DNA from 4 places in the Brevibacillus sp. 1238 genome. Region 1 is predicted to be linked to each of the others. Evidence: riboswitches for the same ligand, from Rfam matches in the RefSeq annotation. Region 1 holds a riboswitch; each other region holds the start of a gene.
What was found. A riboswitch is a leader RNA that binds a small molecule or an ion and turns the genes downstream of it on or off. The one in region 1 is predicted to bind S-adenosylmethionine.
Positions count from the first base shown of each region.

Region 2: linked by a shared signal. The riboswitch ahead of M2298_RS08505 (homoserine dehydrogenase) and the one ahead of M2298_RS16555 (pyridoxal phosphate-dependent aminotransferase) in region 1 are both predicted to bind S-adenosylmethionine.
Region 3: linked by a shared signal. The riboswitch ahead of M2298_RS07945 (aminotransferase class I/II-fold pyridoxal phosphate-dependent enzyme) and the one ahead of M2298_RS16555 (pyridoxal phosphate-dependent aminotransferase) in region 1 are both predicted to bind S-adenosylmethionine.
Region 4: linked by a shared signal. The riboswitch ahead of M2298_RS12540 (2,3-diketo-5-methylthiopentyl-1-phosphate enolase) and the one ahead of M2298_RS16555 (pyridoxal phosphate-dependent aminotransferase) in region 1 are both predicted to bind S-adenosylmethionine.

Region 1 is NZ_JARXWC010000006.1:278,351-281,553, forward strand. Features, by position in the region: gene M2298_RS16550 (MFS transporter) at 1-777, shown strand, start outside; SAM riboswitch class I at 874-987, shown strand; gene M2298_RS16555 (pyridoxal phosphate-dependent aminotransferase) at 1,072-2,253, shown strand; gene M2298_RS16560 (hypothetical protein) at 2,471-2,941, shown strand; gene M2298_RS16565 (LysR family transcriptional regulator) at 2,979-3,203, opposite strand, start outside.
Region 2 is NZ_JARXWC010000003.1:196,259-199,461, reverse strand. Features, by position in the region: gene M2298_RS08515 (CapA family protein) at 1-301, shown strand, start outside; gene M2298_RS08510 (hypothetical protein) at 403-555, shown strand; gene M2298_RS08505 (homoserine dehydrogenase) at 589-1,851, opposite strand; SAM riboswitch class I at 1,931-2,041, opposite strand; SAM riboswitch class I at 2,190-2,295, opposite strand; cobalamin riboswitch at 2,996-3,193, opposite strand.
Region 3 is NZ_JARXWC010000003.1:77,899-81,101, reverse strand. Features, by position in the region: gene M2298_RS07950 (trans-sulfuration enzyme family protein) at 1-191, opposite strand, end outside; gene M2298_RS07945 (aminotransferase class I/II-fold pyridoxal phosphate-dependent enzyme) at 188-1,351, opposite strand; SAM riboswitch class I at 1,447-1,572, opposite strand; gene M2298_RS07940 (pyridoxamine 5'-phosphate oxidase family protein) at 1,661-2,116, opposite strand; gene M2298_RS07935 (DUF5665 domain-containing protein) at 2,291-2,599, shown strand; gene M2298_RS07930 (hypothetical protein) at 2,606-3,203, opposite strand, start outside.
Region 4 is NZ_JARXWC010000004.1:331,880-335,082, reverse strand. Features, by position in the region: gene M2298_RS12545 (2-hydroxy-3-keto-5-methylthiopentenyl-1-phosphate phosphatase) at 1-186, opposite strand, end outside; gene M2298_RS12540 (2,3-diketo-5-methylthiopentyl-1-phosphate enolase) at 183-1,397, opposite strand; SAM riboswitch class I at 1,566-1,667, opposite strand; gene M2298_RS12535 (sigma-70 family RNA polymerase sigma factor) at 1,868-2,344, shown strand; gene M2298_RS12530 (anti-sigma factor) at 2,341-3,203, shown strand, end outside.

The DNA of each region.
Region 1 (3,203 bases):
AACGCACTCACGCAAATGATCGTTCTCGCCATCTTCGTGATCTTTTTGCCGCGCCATCTGAAAGCGGCGGAGAATCGGCCACTGCCTGCTTCGCCAGCGGGCGAGTCGGACACGAGCAAGACCGATGCTGACGGACAGCTTGGCGCACATGGCGCAGGAGAGCTTCAGCCAACGCGAAAAGTGGTTTGGGGAGCCTTGCTGTTTTTGTGCAGCGGCTTGCTGATCAGCTGGATTGTGTACGTGCAATGGACGACGGTGTTGTCGACTTACATGCAATCTTTGGGCATCTCCTTGCGCCAGTACAGCTTGCTGTGGACGCTGAATGGCGGCTTGATCCTGTTTGGTCAACCGCTGATCGCCTGGGTCATTCGCCGCTTTGCTCGCACGCTGAAAGCGCAAATGCTGCTCGGCTCCTACGTCTTTGCCTTGTCGATGCTGATTTTGTCGCAGTCGACCTCCTATGCGGGCTTCGTCGCCGCAATGTTTATCATGACGTTGGGCGAAATGCTCGTCTGGCCAGCCGTTCCTGCCGTAGCCGCACAAATTACGCCAGCAGGACGTGAAGGCTTTATTCAAGGGCTGATCGCGGGAACAGGCTCGGCAGGGCGGATGCTCGGACCGTTGCTCGGCGCGATCATTTTCCAGCACTTCCAGGCGCAAGGGCTTTTGTACATCATGGCAGGGCTTGCGCTCTTGTCCGTGGCGTTTTTCGCCTTCCACACAACGTTTTTGAATCGCCGTCAAAAGGTGGCTGTGCCAACCGCAGAAAAGATGTAGCGAAAAAAGGCGAGCGTCTGCGGGGAAGCATCTTGACACGCCGAGAGCAGGCAATGTAGTATGAAGAAGATTAAAAACAGTATATTCCGTGTGATTTACTTATGAAGAGAGGCGGAGGGACTGGCCCTATGAAGCCCGGCAGCGGATCTGCGCGTGTAGCGATGCAGATGCTGTGCCAATTCCAGCAGGAGCATTCCTGACAGATAAGGACGTGACCAAGCTGATCTCCCCCTTTTTCTGTACGGAAAAAGGGGGTTTTTGCTGTATGGGCGAAAAGAAAGGAACTGAAGAGAAATGCGTATCCAACCTTCCGACATGATTGACCGACTGCCAACCCAATTTTTCGCGACGCTGGTAGCGAAAGTAAATAAAGTCATCGCCAACGGGCACGATGTGATCAACCTGGGGCAGGGAAACCCGGACTTGCCGACTCCTCCCCACATCGTAGAAGCGCTGCAAGCACATACAGCCAACCCGCTTCACCACAAGTACCCGCCTTTTTCCGGCCGACTGGAACTGAAGCAGGCTGTTGCGCACTGGTACAAACAACAATTTGACGTAGACCTTGATCCGGAAGAAGAAGTAGCGGTTTTGTTCGGCAGCAAAACAGGACTGGTGGAAATTTGCCAGGTGCTGATGAACGCAGGCGACGTCGCGCTCGTACCGGACCCGGGCTATCCGGATTACTGGTCGGGTGTGGCGGTCGTCAATGGTCGGATGTCGATGATGCCGCTGACAGCAGAAAATCAGTTTTTGCCGGACTACAGCAAAATTCCGCAAGCCGATTTGGATCGGGCCAAGCTGATGTTTTTGAACTATCCGAATAACCCGACAGCGGTGAATGCGCCGTTTGAATTTTACGAGGAAACGATTCAATTTGCCCGCAAGCATGAGATCGTCGTCTGCCACGACTTTGCCTACGGCGCGATCAGCTACGACGGCAAAAAGCCGGTCAGCTTCATGCAGGTGCCAGGGGCAAAAGAGGTCGGTGTCGAGTTTTACACTTTGTCCAAAACGTACAACATGGCTGGCTGGCGCGTAGGGGCGATGGTCGGCAACCGCGAGCTGGTGAGACTGATCAATTTGATTCAGGATCATTATTTCGTCAGCCTGTTCGGTGCTGTGCAAATGGCCGCGGTAACCGCGATGACCGAATCGCAACAATGCGTTCGGGATTTGGTGGCTGTTTACGAAAGCAGACGCAACGCCTTGTTCTCCAATCTGCACCGCATCGGCTGGCAAGCGCCGCCGTCCCAAGGCTCGTTTTTTGCCTGGCTTCCGGTTCCAGCCGGATTCACTTCCATCGAGTTTTCCGATTTGCTCCTGGAAAAAGCGCATGTCGTCGTTGCTCCCGGTGACGGCTTCGGCCCTACCGGGGAAGGATACGTTCGCGCCGCGCTGTTGTCGAGTGAAGAACGTCTGGCGGAAGCGGTACAGCGCATTGAGAAATTGGGACTGTTTGCCAATATCAAATAGGATGAGAACGGACCGCACTTTCCTGCATGAGAAAGTGCGGTTTTTGTTTGGAAATCAGGGGAATAGCAGGAGATTTTCTGGGTAAAATGTAAGGGCCATGCGTTTTTGGAAACCAAGACAGGCAAGGCGAATAAAAATCATTCTCACCGTTGACAGATAATGATTTTCATTATAGGATGGTAATGATAATTGATCTCAGCAAGAGCGGGAGGGTACTATGCGCTATCAGATTAACGGTTACACGGACATGTATACGGTGATCGCCAACGAGCGGAAGATCGGTGGAGCCATTGAAGCAGCTCAGGTTCGACTGCGCACGGGAGAGATTTTTGCCAATGCGGTTCTCACTCGTTTGGAAATGTCAGGTGCGCATTTTTGCTCGATCGGATTCGTCACAGAAGAAGGCAAGCGGCTGATTGTGCACGTAGATGATATCAGCATGATCGCAGATGCGCGCCATGTAAATGTATGTGAGCTGACCAATGAATGCATGCGTGCAGAGAAATGCGCGGATCGCTTGAAGCGTTTGAAGCGTCTCTGTGAGCTGAACGAAGGAAGCTGTACGCCGACTTTCCAGGAAGAAGCGCTGCTTTTGGCAGAGGACATCGGACTGGATGAAGCACGCGGACACGTAGACTTGTCTTTCTTGCCGCAAGCAGAAAAGGCTCGTGTTGTTCGCATCGCGTAGAATAGCTATTTGATTTACATAATCGCCCCTTTCCCTTTTACAGCGGAGAGGGGCTTTTTGCGTGCGGGCGTTGATGCTGCAAAAACCGGATGAAGCTCTGGACCGGATAAGGCATGATGTCGTCCTGGCGATAGACGAGGCAAATGTGCCGGCGATTGACGTAGCCGGGCAGTTCGCGAACGATCAGTTCACCAGTCTCGCTTTCGCGCACGACGCTGCGATACGGCAGGACACTGACGCCCATGTTGTGTTTGGTCGCTTC
Region 2 (3,203 bases), on a different contig from region 1:
CGGTGGTCATCCTCACGTCCTGCAAGGCTTTGAACGCTACAACGGCAAGTGGATTGCCTACAGTTTGGGCAATTTCATTTTCACCCGCTCGACGGAGCCAAAAACGTGGCAGACGATGGTACTGCAAGCAAGCTGCACAAAAGACGCTTCCTGTGAACTGACGATGCTCCCGTTCCATGCCGAGCTGGGACGAGCGGTACCGATGAATGACACGGATGGGGCAGCGCTTCTGCAACGAATCGAATCACTGTCGGAAAACGTTCAGATTGAAGCCGATGGTCACGTACAGGCACGCTCATGATAAATGAGGCGTGCCCGTTGCCTTTTTTGGCGAAACTTTTCCATATTGCTTTCGTAGACCATAGTAGAACCACTTTTTCCAGCGAAAAGGAGGCGGCACATATGACCGGATTGATTATCACCGTATCGGCGATCGGCCTTATTATACTCTGCAGTTATTTCATGACCAAATGGGAAAAAGTCGTCTTCCCCGGCAATCAGAAAAACGGGCCTTCAGATACCGATCAACAGCTCTCGGATAAAAAAAGCAAGTAGAAAGGATCAGCGCTGATCTAGACAGACTGCGAGCTATGCCGATTCGATCAGCGGGAAGCAGCGCACGGAAAGTCCGAAGTCACTTTTCAGCACTTGCTCATGCTCTGCGCGAATACCTGTAACGATCAAGCCCGCGCGCAGCACACCGCCCAAGTCGAATTGCACCTTCAATTTCGTCACGTTCACGCCAGCCTCCCGCAAGAAATGCAGCACGCGATCAGGTGTGGCGGCGATACACGAGCCTTCCAAATAACACAGCACCCGTTCGTCTTGCCCTTGCTCCAACTGAGCCGCGGCATTTTTTTCTGTCCAAACAGGATGCGGCGTAAATGGCTGGGTCAACAAGTAAGCCAAATCTTCAACGACAGCGCTTGCGGTCGGCAGTTCGCCTGCACCCCGGCCCGTAAACAACAGGTCGCCCACGATGTTCCCGGAGAGCTGCACCGCATTGAACGCATCCTGGATTTGCGCCAACGGATGGGCAATGGGCAGCACAGTCGGCTGAACCGATAGGCGGATGCCTTGCTCGGCTTTTTGTGCCTGGGCAATCAGCTTGATCCGGTAACCCAGCTCGCTTGCGATCCGGATGTGTCCGGCAGACAAATCGGCGATTCCTTTACGCACGACATCCGCAAGCGGCAACGACTCCCCGTACACAAGCTGCGCGAGAATGTACAATTTGTACATGGCATCGAAACCTTCCACATCCGAACGCGGATCAGCTTCCGCATAGCCCAGCTCCTGCGCCTGCTTCAGCACTTCCTGATAAGAGAGCTGTTCCGCCTCCATTTTCGTCAAGATGAAGTTCGTCGTCCCGTTGAGAATACCGCGAACTCCTTGGATGTCATTTGTGCGCAAAAACTGCCGCAGCACACTCAAAATCGGAATCCCGCCAGCTACGCTCGCTTCATAAGCCAGATGCACCTGATGCTGGTTAGCCAGATCGACAAGCTCAGGGCCGCGTTTGGCGAGCAGCTCTTTGTTCGCCGTTACCACATGGCAGCCTTTTTCAATCAGGGCACGCACGTAATCATACGTAGGCTCGACACCGCCCATTACCTCCACGACAATGTCCACATCGCTTTTTAGCACATCCTCAAAATCGGTAGTCAAAAGCGCAGGATCAACCTGAACCGCCCGTTCTTTTTCCGAATCGCGAACCAATGCTTTGACAATCTCGATCCGTTTGCCCAACCGCTGCGCCAGCTTCTCCTGTTGCGAGCGAATCGTTTTGATGACGCCGCCCCCTACTGTTCCCAATCCCAGCAATCCTACTTTGATTACACCTGCGCTCATTATTACCACCTCATGTCATGTTTTGGAAAAATAAGAAAAACCTTCTTGCTAAGAAGAAGGTTTGGCATCAAGGTCCTTCTCCTTATCTCCCAGAACGATTTTCGTCCTGCAGGAATTGGCACCTTGTCACAAACTGCGTAACGGTTGCCGGGCTTCATCGGGCCAGTCCCTCCACCTCTCTAGATAAAGAAAACTATGAATTTTTGTTCTTTGCTAGATGTCAGTTCTCTCTTGTCTTTGAAATTGGGCAAATGTTTGCCTCGTTCCCACTTTTTCATACATCAAAAAACCTTCTCCGCTAAGAAGAAGGTTCGTCTTGACTGCTACGAGGCACCCGCTTCTTATCTATCGAGACGAAACGTCCCGCAGGAATTGGCACCTTGTCGCAAAAGCAACGGTTGCCGGGCTTCATCGGGCCAGACCCTCCACCTCTCTGGATAAGAACTATGATTTGCTATTGAGCCTATTCTAAGAAATTCCAATGCATTCGTCAACACAATTCTTTTTGTTTGCTGACAAGACTCGCAAGCAGGAAGACAGAACGGCAACCCCCTCAGCAAAGCAGCCGTTTCCACGCGCAAACACACTTTCCACTTCTGCCATGTTGCAGCAAGCGCACGTAACGATTCCTGCTTCGCTTTCCTCTGGCACCTCTTTTTCTTCAACATAGCCGCACCATGGACATATGAAAAGCTGAACCACGCCACTCCCTCCTTTTTCACGGCGACAATCTGGCAACGATATCCTTAAAAAGGCTCCGGTTCGCAAGCTTGCGATCCCTCACATTCGTACAAGATCTAGTCAAGTTGAATTTAATCGCGAGTCATCGTAGCCTCTTTGACAGGTAGATCAACCGCGAGACGCCCTGGTCCATTCGACGAACCGCTGCAAGCGAGAGGCAGCTTCAGCTCAGCTCTTTCGATTTTAGCCGCTTCTATCGCGAAGCTACTCCAGCGCCTCGATTAATCGCATCAATTTCGAGACAAGTTGCCCCCTTCGACAGACCACACCAATCCCCCAAACAAAAAAAGCATTTTCCGACGACCGATACGATCGTTAGAAAATGCGCAAGCAAAGAGAAACGTATTCGTCCCCCTGCTGTCATGGCGAGTCCTCTAACACCTCCCTATCTCCCGTAGGTCCATCAGTGTCGTCGAAACAGGCAGGTCTCCTGACTTTGGGATCATCGTCTGGCGCTGCCTTCCCCATCCAAGTCTGGACAAGTGGCCTGTATGCGCAAAACTCCCCTCTTACAGTGGCGGGACCGTGTCGGATTTGCACCGAGCTTCCCTATTATCCTTGCGGCGATATACCTCAAGGAACCTGTTCCCACATATGAAATTGGAAAAATC
Region 3 (3,203 bases), on a different contig from region 1:
CCTTCGAGTGCGGCGATCGCTTCTTCCAGCGCATGTCTCGTCGGGTTCCCCGAGCGGGCGTAATCGTATGTGCCCGGCTGATCGATATCAAACTGATGAAAAGTGGAAGCCTGGTAAATCGGAACCGACGACGCACCTGTAAACGGATCGATGCCTGTGGAGCCATGCAAAACTTTTGTCGCGAAATTCATCGAACAGCCCCCCCAACGACGAGACTTGCATCCAACGCTTGAAACAAATCAGCGATCAAATCATCCGGATGTTCAATCCCCACCGAAAGCCTCAGCAATCGATCGCACACGCCGACATACGCCCGCACTTCCTCAGGGATGTCTGCGTGAGTCTGTGTCGCCGGGTACGTACACAACGACTCTACCCCGCCAAGACTTTCCGCAAAGGAGACGACGCGCAAATTTTGCAGAAACAAGCCCACCTGCTCCTGGGAGCGTACCCGGAACGAAACCATGCCGCTGTATCCGCTCGCCTGGCTCGCCTGAATCTCATGCCCGGGATGCTCTTCCAGTCCGGGATAAAACACTTCGGCAACGGCTGGATGTTCTTTCAGCTTTTTCGCTACCGCGAGCGCATTCGACTGGTGTCTGTCCATGCGCAGCGCCAACGTTTTCATGCCGCGCACCAGAAGCCAGCTATCCTGCGGCCCCAGCACGGCGCCGATCGAATTGTGCAAAAACCGGATTTTTTCCGACAACTCCTCGCCCTTTGTAACGATCAACCCTGCCAGCACATCGTTGTGTCCGCCCAAATACTTCGTTGCGCTGTGCAAAATCACATCAGCCCCAAGCTCTAGCGGGCGTTGACAATAAGGAGTCATGAACGTGTTGTCTACAATCGTCAAAAGCCCGTGTTGCTTGGCCAGGCTGGTTATTTCACGAATATTTGTAATCTGCATGAGCGGATTGGTCGGCGTCTCGACGAAAATCGCTTTCGTCTCTGCGCGCAGCGCCTTGTTCACCGCTTCCAGATCGCGCAAATCTACGTAAGTAAAAGCAAGCCCGTAACGGGAAAGCACTTGTTCAAACAAGCGATACGTCCCGCCGTACAAATCGAGCGATACGATGAGGTGATCGCCTTGGGAAAACAACCCCATTACCGTATGGACTGCCGCCATCCCGGACGCGCAGGCAAAGCCGGCATCGCCTCCCTCTGCCTCAGCGATTGTCTCTTCCAAAACAGAACGGGTAGGATTCGCCGTCCGCGTATAGTCAAAACCTGTGCTCTGTCCCAGCGCCGGATGGCGATAAGCGGTAGCGTAGTAGACGGGGAAGCTCACCGCACCCGTTTTCTCATCTTTGCCTACGCCTGCCTGAATCAATTTTGTTTCCAGTCTCATACCGTAATTCTCTCCCTCCAATGATGTCGAGGGGCATGAAAAAAGCCCCCTTTCCTCTGAAAGAAGGCTTTGTTTACGTCGCCGTAAGCAAGACCTTCTCATCTTTCAGAGTTAAAAAACTCTGCAGGAATTAGCACCATTATCTCCCCGTATGAACGAACATACAGGTGATTGGTTGCCGGGCATCATCGGGCCAGTCCCTCCGCCTCTCTGGATAAGAAGTTTGCTATTCAATTTGAATGACCTAATACTAAAGGATAGCGCTGTTTCTTGTCAACAAGATTTTCCACAAGAGTGTGACAACCGCGCCTACGCTTTTTTCAAGGCGTCCATGACCTGATTGTCCAGCTTCGCTGCGGCATTTTTGTCGTATGTCTTTTCGTACTGAGGCTCTACGGATATGCGCGAACCGTAAAACATCACGTCTCTGACAGAGTCAATCGCAATCTCCGCCATCGCAAGCTTCAGGGGAACCCCTTCCAGCCGTTCTGCCTTTAGCTCGGCGCGCCCGTTGATCGCAAAAGAAGAGCCTGCCCCGATCAAATGCAGCACGACCTGCGGTTCTTTGGCGATATTGGCGAGAATGCGGGAGCGGCTGTCTACAGCAAAACGGATGAGTCCGCTGTTCACAGCAAAAGTCCAGGACAAGGAACTGACGGATGGCGCACCTGTCTCGTGATCGACTGTGGCCAACGTCACAAAGCGCTCTTTTTGCAGGAGCGCGAACAGTTCTTCCGATAAGGTTTGGGATACGGTTTCAGCCATTCGGATGCCTCCTCGTATACTTTTGTACGTCTATTGTACCCCTCCCGCAAGCCGGAGGCAAACCTTTCCTCCCCGCCTTGATTCTGGTCGGCTTTTTCCCTAAACTGGTAGAAAACAATGCTTCCAGGAACAAGGAGGTTGAAACAAGTGGCTCCTACGCCTACAGATCGGCTCATGCACAAAATAGATCAAGTCCTCCACGAGCTTCAGGAAGTGCGGAAAATGAACGAGCGCATGGATAAGATCGCCATGTTTTTGGAGGATATCCGGCTTGCTGATGTCATCCAAAATTACACAGCCCCGCGCAAGCTGCTCTGGATCAATTTCCTCGCAGGTCTTGCCCGGGGTCTTGGTTTGACGATTGGGACTGCTATCGTTCTCGCACTGCTCGGTTCGCTACTGACACAATTTCTCTCGATCCCGATCCTCGGCGACTACATCCGCGAACTGGTCGATTACGTCCAGACTTACAAACAGCCGTAACAGCAGCTACTTGTCTTTCTTTTTGTCACGATCGTCGTCATCTTCGTCACGATCGCGGTCATCGTCGTCCCGATCGTCATCGTCCCATTTGCCATCGTGTTTCTTCCAGAAGCCGTACGCTTTGCCATTCGGATGCTTGTGCTTCTTCTCATCCTCATCATGCTCAGGCGGCGCGACGATGACCTTCGTGCTCAGGACGATGTCTGCTTGCTTGACCAGCTTGTCTTTTACATACAGTTCAAGCTGAATCGCTTTGGCCGTGTACGAGCGATCTTTGTACGTCAATTCCAGCGTGTACTCGCCCTTGTCATTGGGCTTGATCTCTTTTTTCTTGCCGTCTGGTTTAATCGCGAAAAGCTTCGCCTTTTGCTTTTTGTCCCAGCCCTTGACGGTACCTTTCAGTTCGATCTGCTTTTTCTTTATGTCGTGCACAGCTGTGCCCGCAATGCTGTAGTCTACTTCCGGATTGTTGTCCGGTGTCTTTTTCGGCTCAATCGCAATCGAGTCCTCGTCCACCTTTTTCCCGGCCTCATACACTTCGATCACAGCCTTGCTGCTCTTGGCATCCGTCGTCGGATTCTCGAAAGTCACACTGAAGCTGTCA
Region 4 (3,203 bases), on a different contig from region 1:
CAGGGAGGAGGGCAAGAGCTGAAACAGCTTGCCGACGCCTTCCTGTACGCTGATTTTTTGCGACAAAATTTGTTCGGTAAGAGCTTCCCACTCAGGGGGAGCGAATTTTTTTACAATCGCGACGATGTTGTCTTTTTCCGTAATCGTTCCGTCAAAATCGCAGAACAGCACGAGCTTTTTGCTCATCGTGCGCCACCCCATTTCTCCAGGGCTGCCGCCAGTTCAGGCGATTGGTTCGCCGCTTCTCCCAGGGTGTGTCCAGCCGTGACTGCTGCGATTGCATCGACGAACGCTTTGGCCCCTGCGGTAGCGCCGCCCGGATGTCCGTGAATGCCGCCGCCAGCATTGACGATTTGGTCCAGACCGAAATCCGCATAAAGCTGCGGGACGAGTCCCGGATGGATGCCGGCTGATGGAACCGGGAACGAGCGGCGCACGCCTTCCAGCGGAGTGGTCAAGTTGGTCGCCAGTTGCAGCGCTTCTGTTTTGTCCAGGGCGACGTTGCCATATGGCGACGGGAACAGCACCAGGTCTGCTCCGGCAATTCGCATCAGGGTGCCGAGCAAAAGCGGAGTGGCGATCCCGTAATCAGGCGACGGATAGTAAGCGCCAGCGAGAGCGGGGTGGGCCATGATCGGGATGTTGACGTCCGGATCGGCTGCCAGGCGGTGCAAGGCATCGAAGCCAAAAGCGAGGACGTTGAACAGCAGGCAATCTGCGCCAGCTTCCACGGCACGCTTTGCTTTTTCGTTCAGCTCGTTGATCGGGCCAGTCAGGTTGGCCGCGTAGAGGACAGGCTTGCCAGTTTGCGCTTCTGTCTCCTGCGCGATCTCCTTGAAGGCGCGGATACGCTCCAAAAACGGCGCGCGATCGTCTGCGAAGAAGATTTCGTCATCTTTGACCAGATCGACGCCACCGAGCGCCTGTGCCCGGAATTGCGTCTTCAAATCTTCGAAGGGAAGACCGAGGCAAGATTTGAAAATGCTCATCAACAGCGGGCGGTTTTGTGCATCCAAACGTCCGCGCAGTCCGTCAATGCCGAACTTTGGTCCGGGAAAAGCTTGTAGAAACGACTCAGGGAAAGTGATGTCCACCAGCTTGATTTTTCCGTCCATGGACAGTTTCCCGAAGATTCCGGTCAAAAGCGAAGGAATGTCGTGCGTAAAATTGCGCGTCGGGTAGCTGACGGTGATCAGTCCGCGCGTCTCGCCGTTTTCCAATGTCTCAAGCGGCGTAGCGCTCACGGCTTCCCCGAGATAAGGAGCCAGCTCAGCTTGCTTCGCTGCGGGCAAATCCGTCCAGGAGCCGACCGTCATGCCAACGGCGATGGCGGCTGCTTTTTTGTGTAAGTCTTTGGCTTGCGTCAAATAAGTGACGAGGATGCGTTGATCACTCATGCTAGTCCTCCTTGGGCAGCTTGAAAAGTTTCGTGAAGCTTTCAGGCATGTAAAAAAGCCTCCCCAGAGCGGGGAGGCGGTTGTCGACTATAAAAACGTCTCGTCTCCTCTCATCTCTCGGGTCAGTAGTCGGGACAGAAGACGCAGCAATGCCGCTTCTCGTACCGACTCTTATCCGTTGGAATTAGCACCGTTTCGCTATTCAAGAAAAAAATAGCGCCGGTTGCCGGGCATCATAGGGCCAGTCCCTCAGCCAGCTCGCGATAAGAGTTATGTGGTTCACAGGCCAGTCAGCCGTGTGTGCTACACCCATGATATGACTTCTGTTGTCCGGAGTCAATCTTTGTTTTTTGCCGGAATGTGCTCTCTGCAGAGAGGGAAAAAGTGGCCGGAAGTGAAACTTTTTTCGCTAGAGGGCGTGGTACGTAAAGAAGGGATGTGGAGGCATTGGGAAAGTAGGCTTGGAGTATGTGTACCAGATGCACGTAAACGACATATACCGCTACCTTTTCCGGCTGACACGCGATACCAGGCATGCGGAGGACTTGACGCAGGAGGTTTTTTTCCGGGCGTATGCCTCCCTGGAAGACTACCGCGGCGAAAAGGTCAGGCCATGGCTGTTCAAGGTCGCTTACCACGCTTTTATCGATTGGCACCGCAAGCAAAAGCGCCGCCCGGTCGACTACATGGAAAAGATGCCGGAACGACCGGACGCATCCGCGAGCGACCCGGCGGAACTGTTGGTCGCTCAGGAATTGTGGAAAGAGGCATATGCGCATCTGGAGCAATTGCCGCCCAAGCAACGACAGGTCATTTTGCTGTCAGCCATGCAATTTTCCTACGCGGAAATGGCAGAGGTGTTGGAGATCGAACTGGCGGACGTCAAACGCTCGCTGTTTCGCGGTCGGCAAAAGATGCGGAAGCTGTGGAAGGAGGAAGGGCCATGACGCACCAAAACGGTCATGATCGCGAGCAAAAGCTGCTCGCTTATTTGAGAGGGGAACTGACAGGGGAAGAAGCAAAGCGGCTTGGCGAGGAGCTGGCAGCCGATGAGGCATGCGCAGAGCGGCTGGAGCGGCTTTTGCTGGGCGAAGAAGGAGAGCAGCAACCACGGGAACTCGACGCGCTGGACGAGGGCGGGCACAGCCAGCTTTCCGAAGCGAAGCAGAGGGCGATTGTCCGGCGGGGAAAATGGAAAAATCGCTTGCTCAGTTCCGTGTACGCTTTTGCCATCCCGTTTGTAATTGGCGTGGTATTTCTGGGCGTCAACGGATGGGTAGGGTCGTCGATGCACGATGATCTGCACCGGGTAGCGAAGGACATGGTCAATTTTACGCAGCCGGGTGTCAGCGTGGGCAGCAGCGGCGCGCAGGTGGGACTGCTGTACGGCAGCATCCAGATGGAGCTTCGCGAGCGAGTAGGGGCGGACATCAAAAACGCAGGCCGCTTTGAAAGCACCAACGTGTTGTGGAACGTCAACGCCAAGCCGCAATGGACCAACGGAGTGAGGGAGCAAAAGCTGTTTTTCCGCTATCCGCTTCAAAGCGGGCAAAAACCGGACGCAGACGAACTGGCGCATTGGCGCACGCCAGCCTGGACGACTTTGGAGAAGCTCCCCGAAGGAACCGTTGCCCAGTTGGCTGTCTCTTTTGCTGATTTTTTGACGTACGAGCAGTATTATGAGCGAATCTCCCGCTACATCAGCTCCGCCAACCAGGATACGGTCTGGTTGGCAGTGGACACCGGAGTGGAAGCCAGGCACGAAGACCAAAAAGACGGCTACCTGCTCTTGGGGCCGGGAGAAGC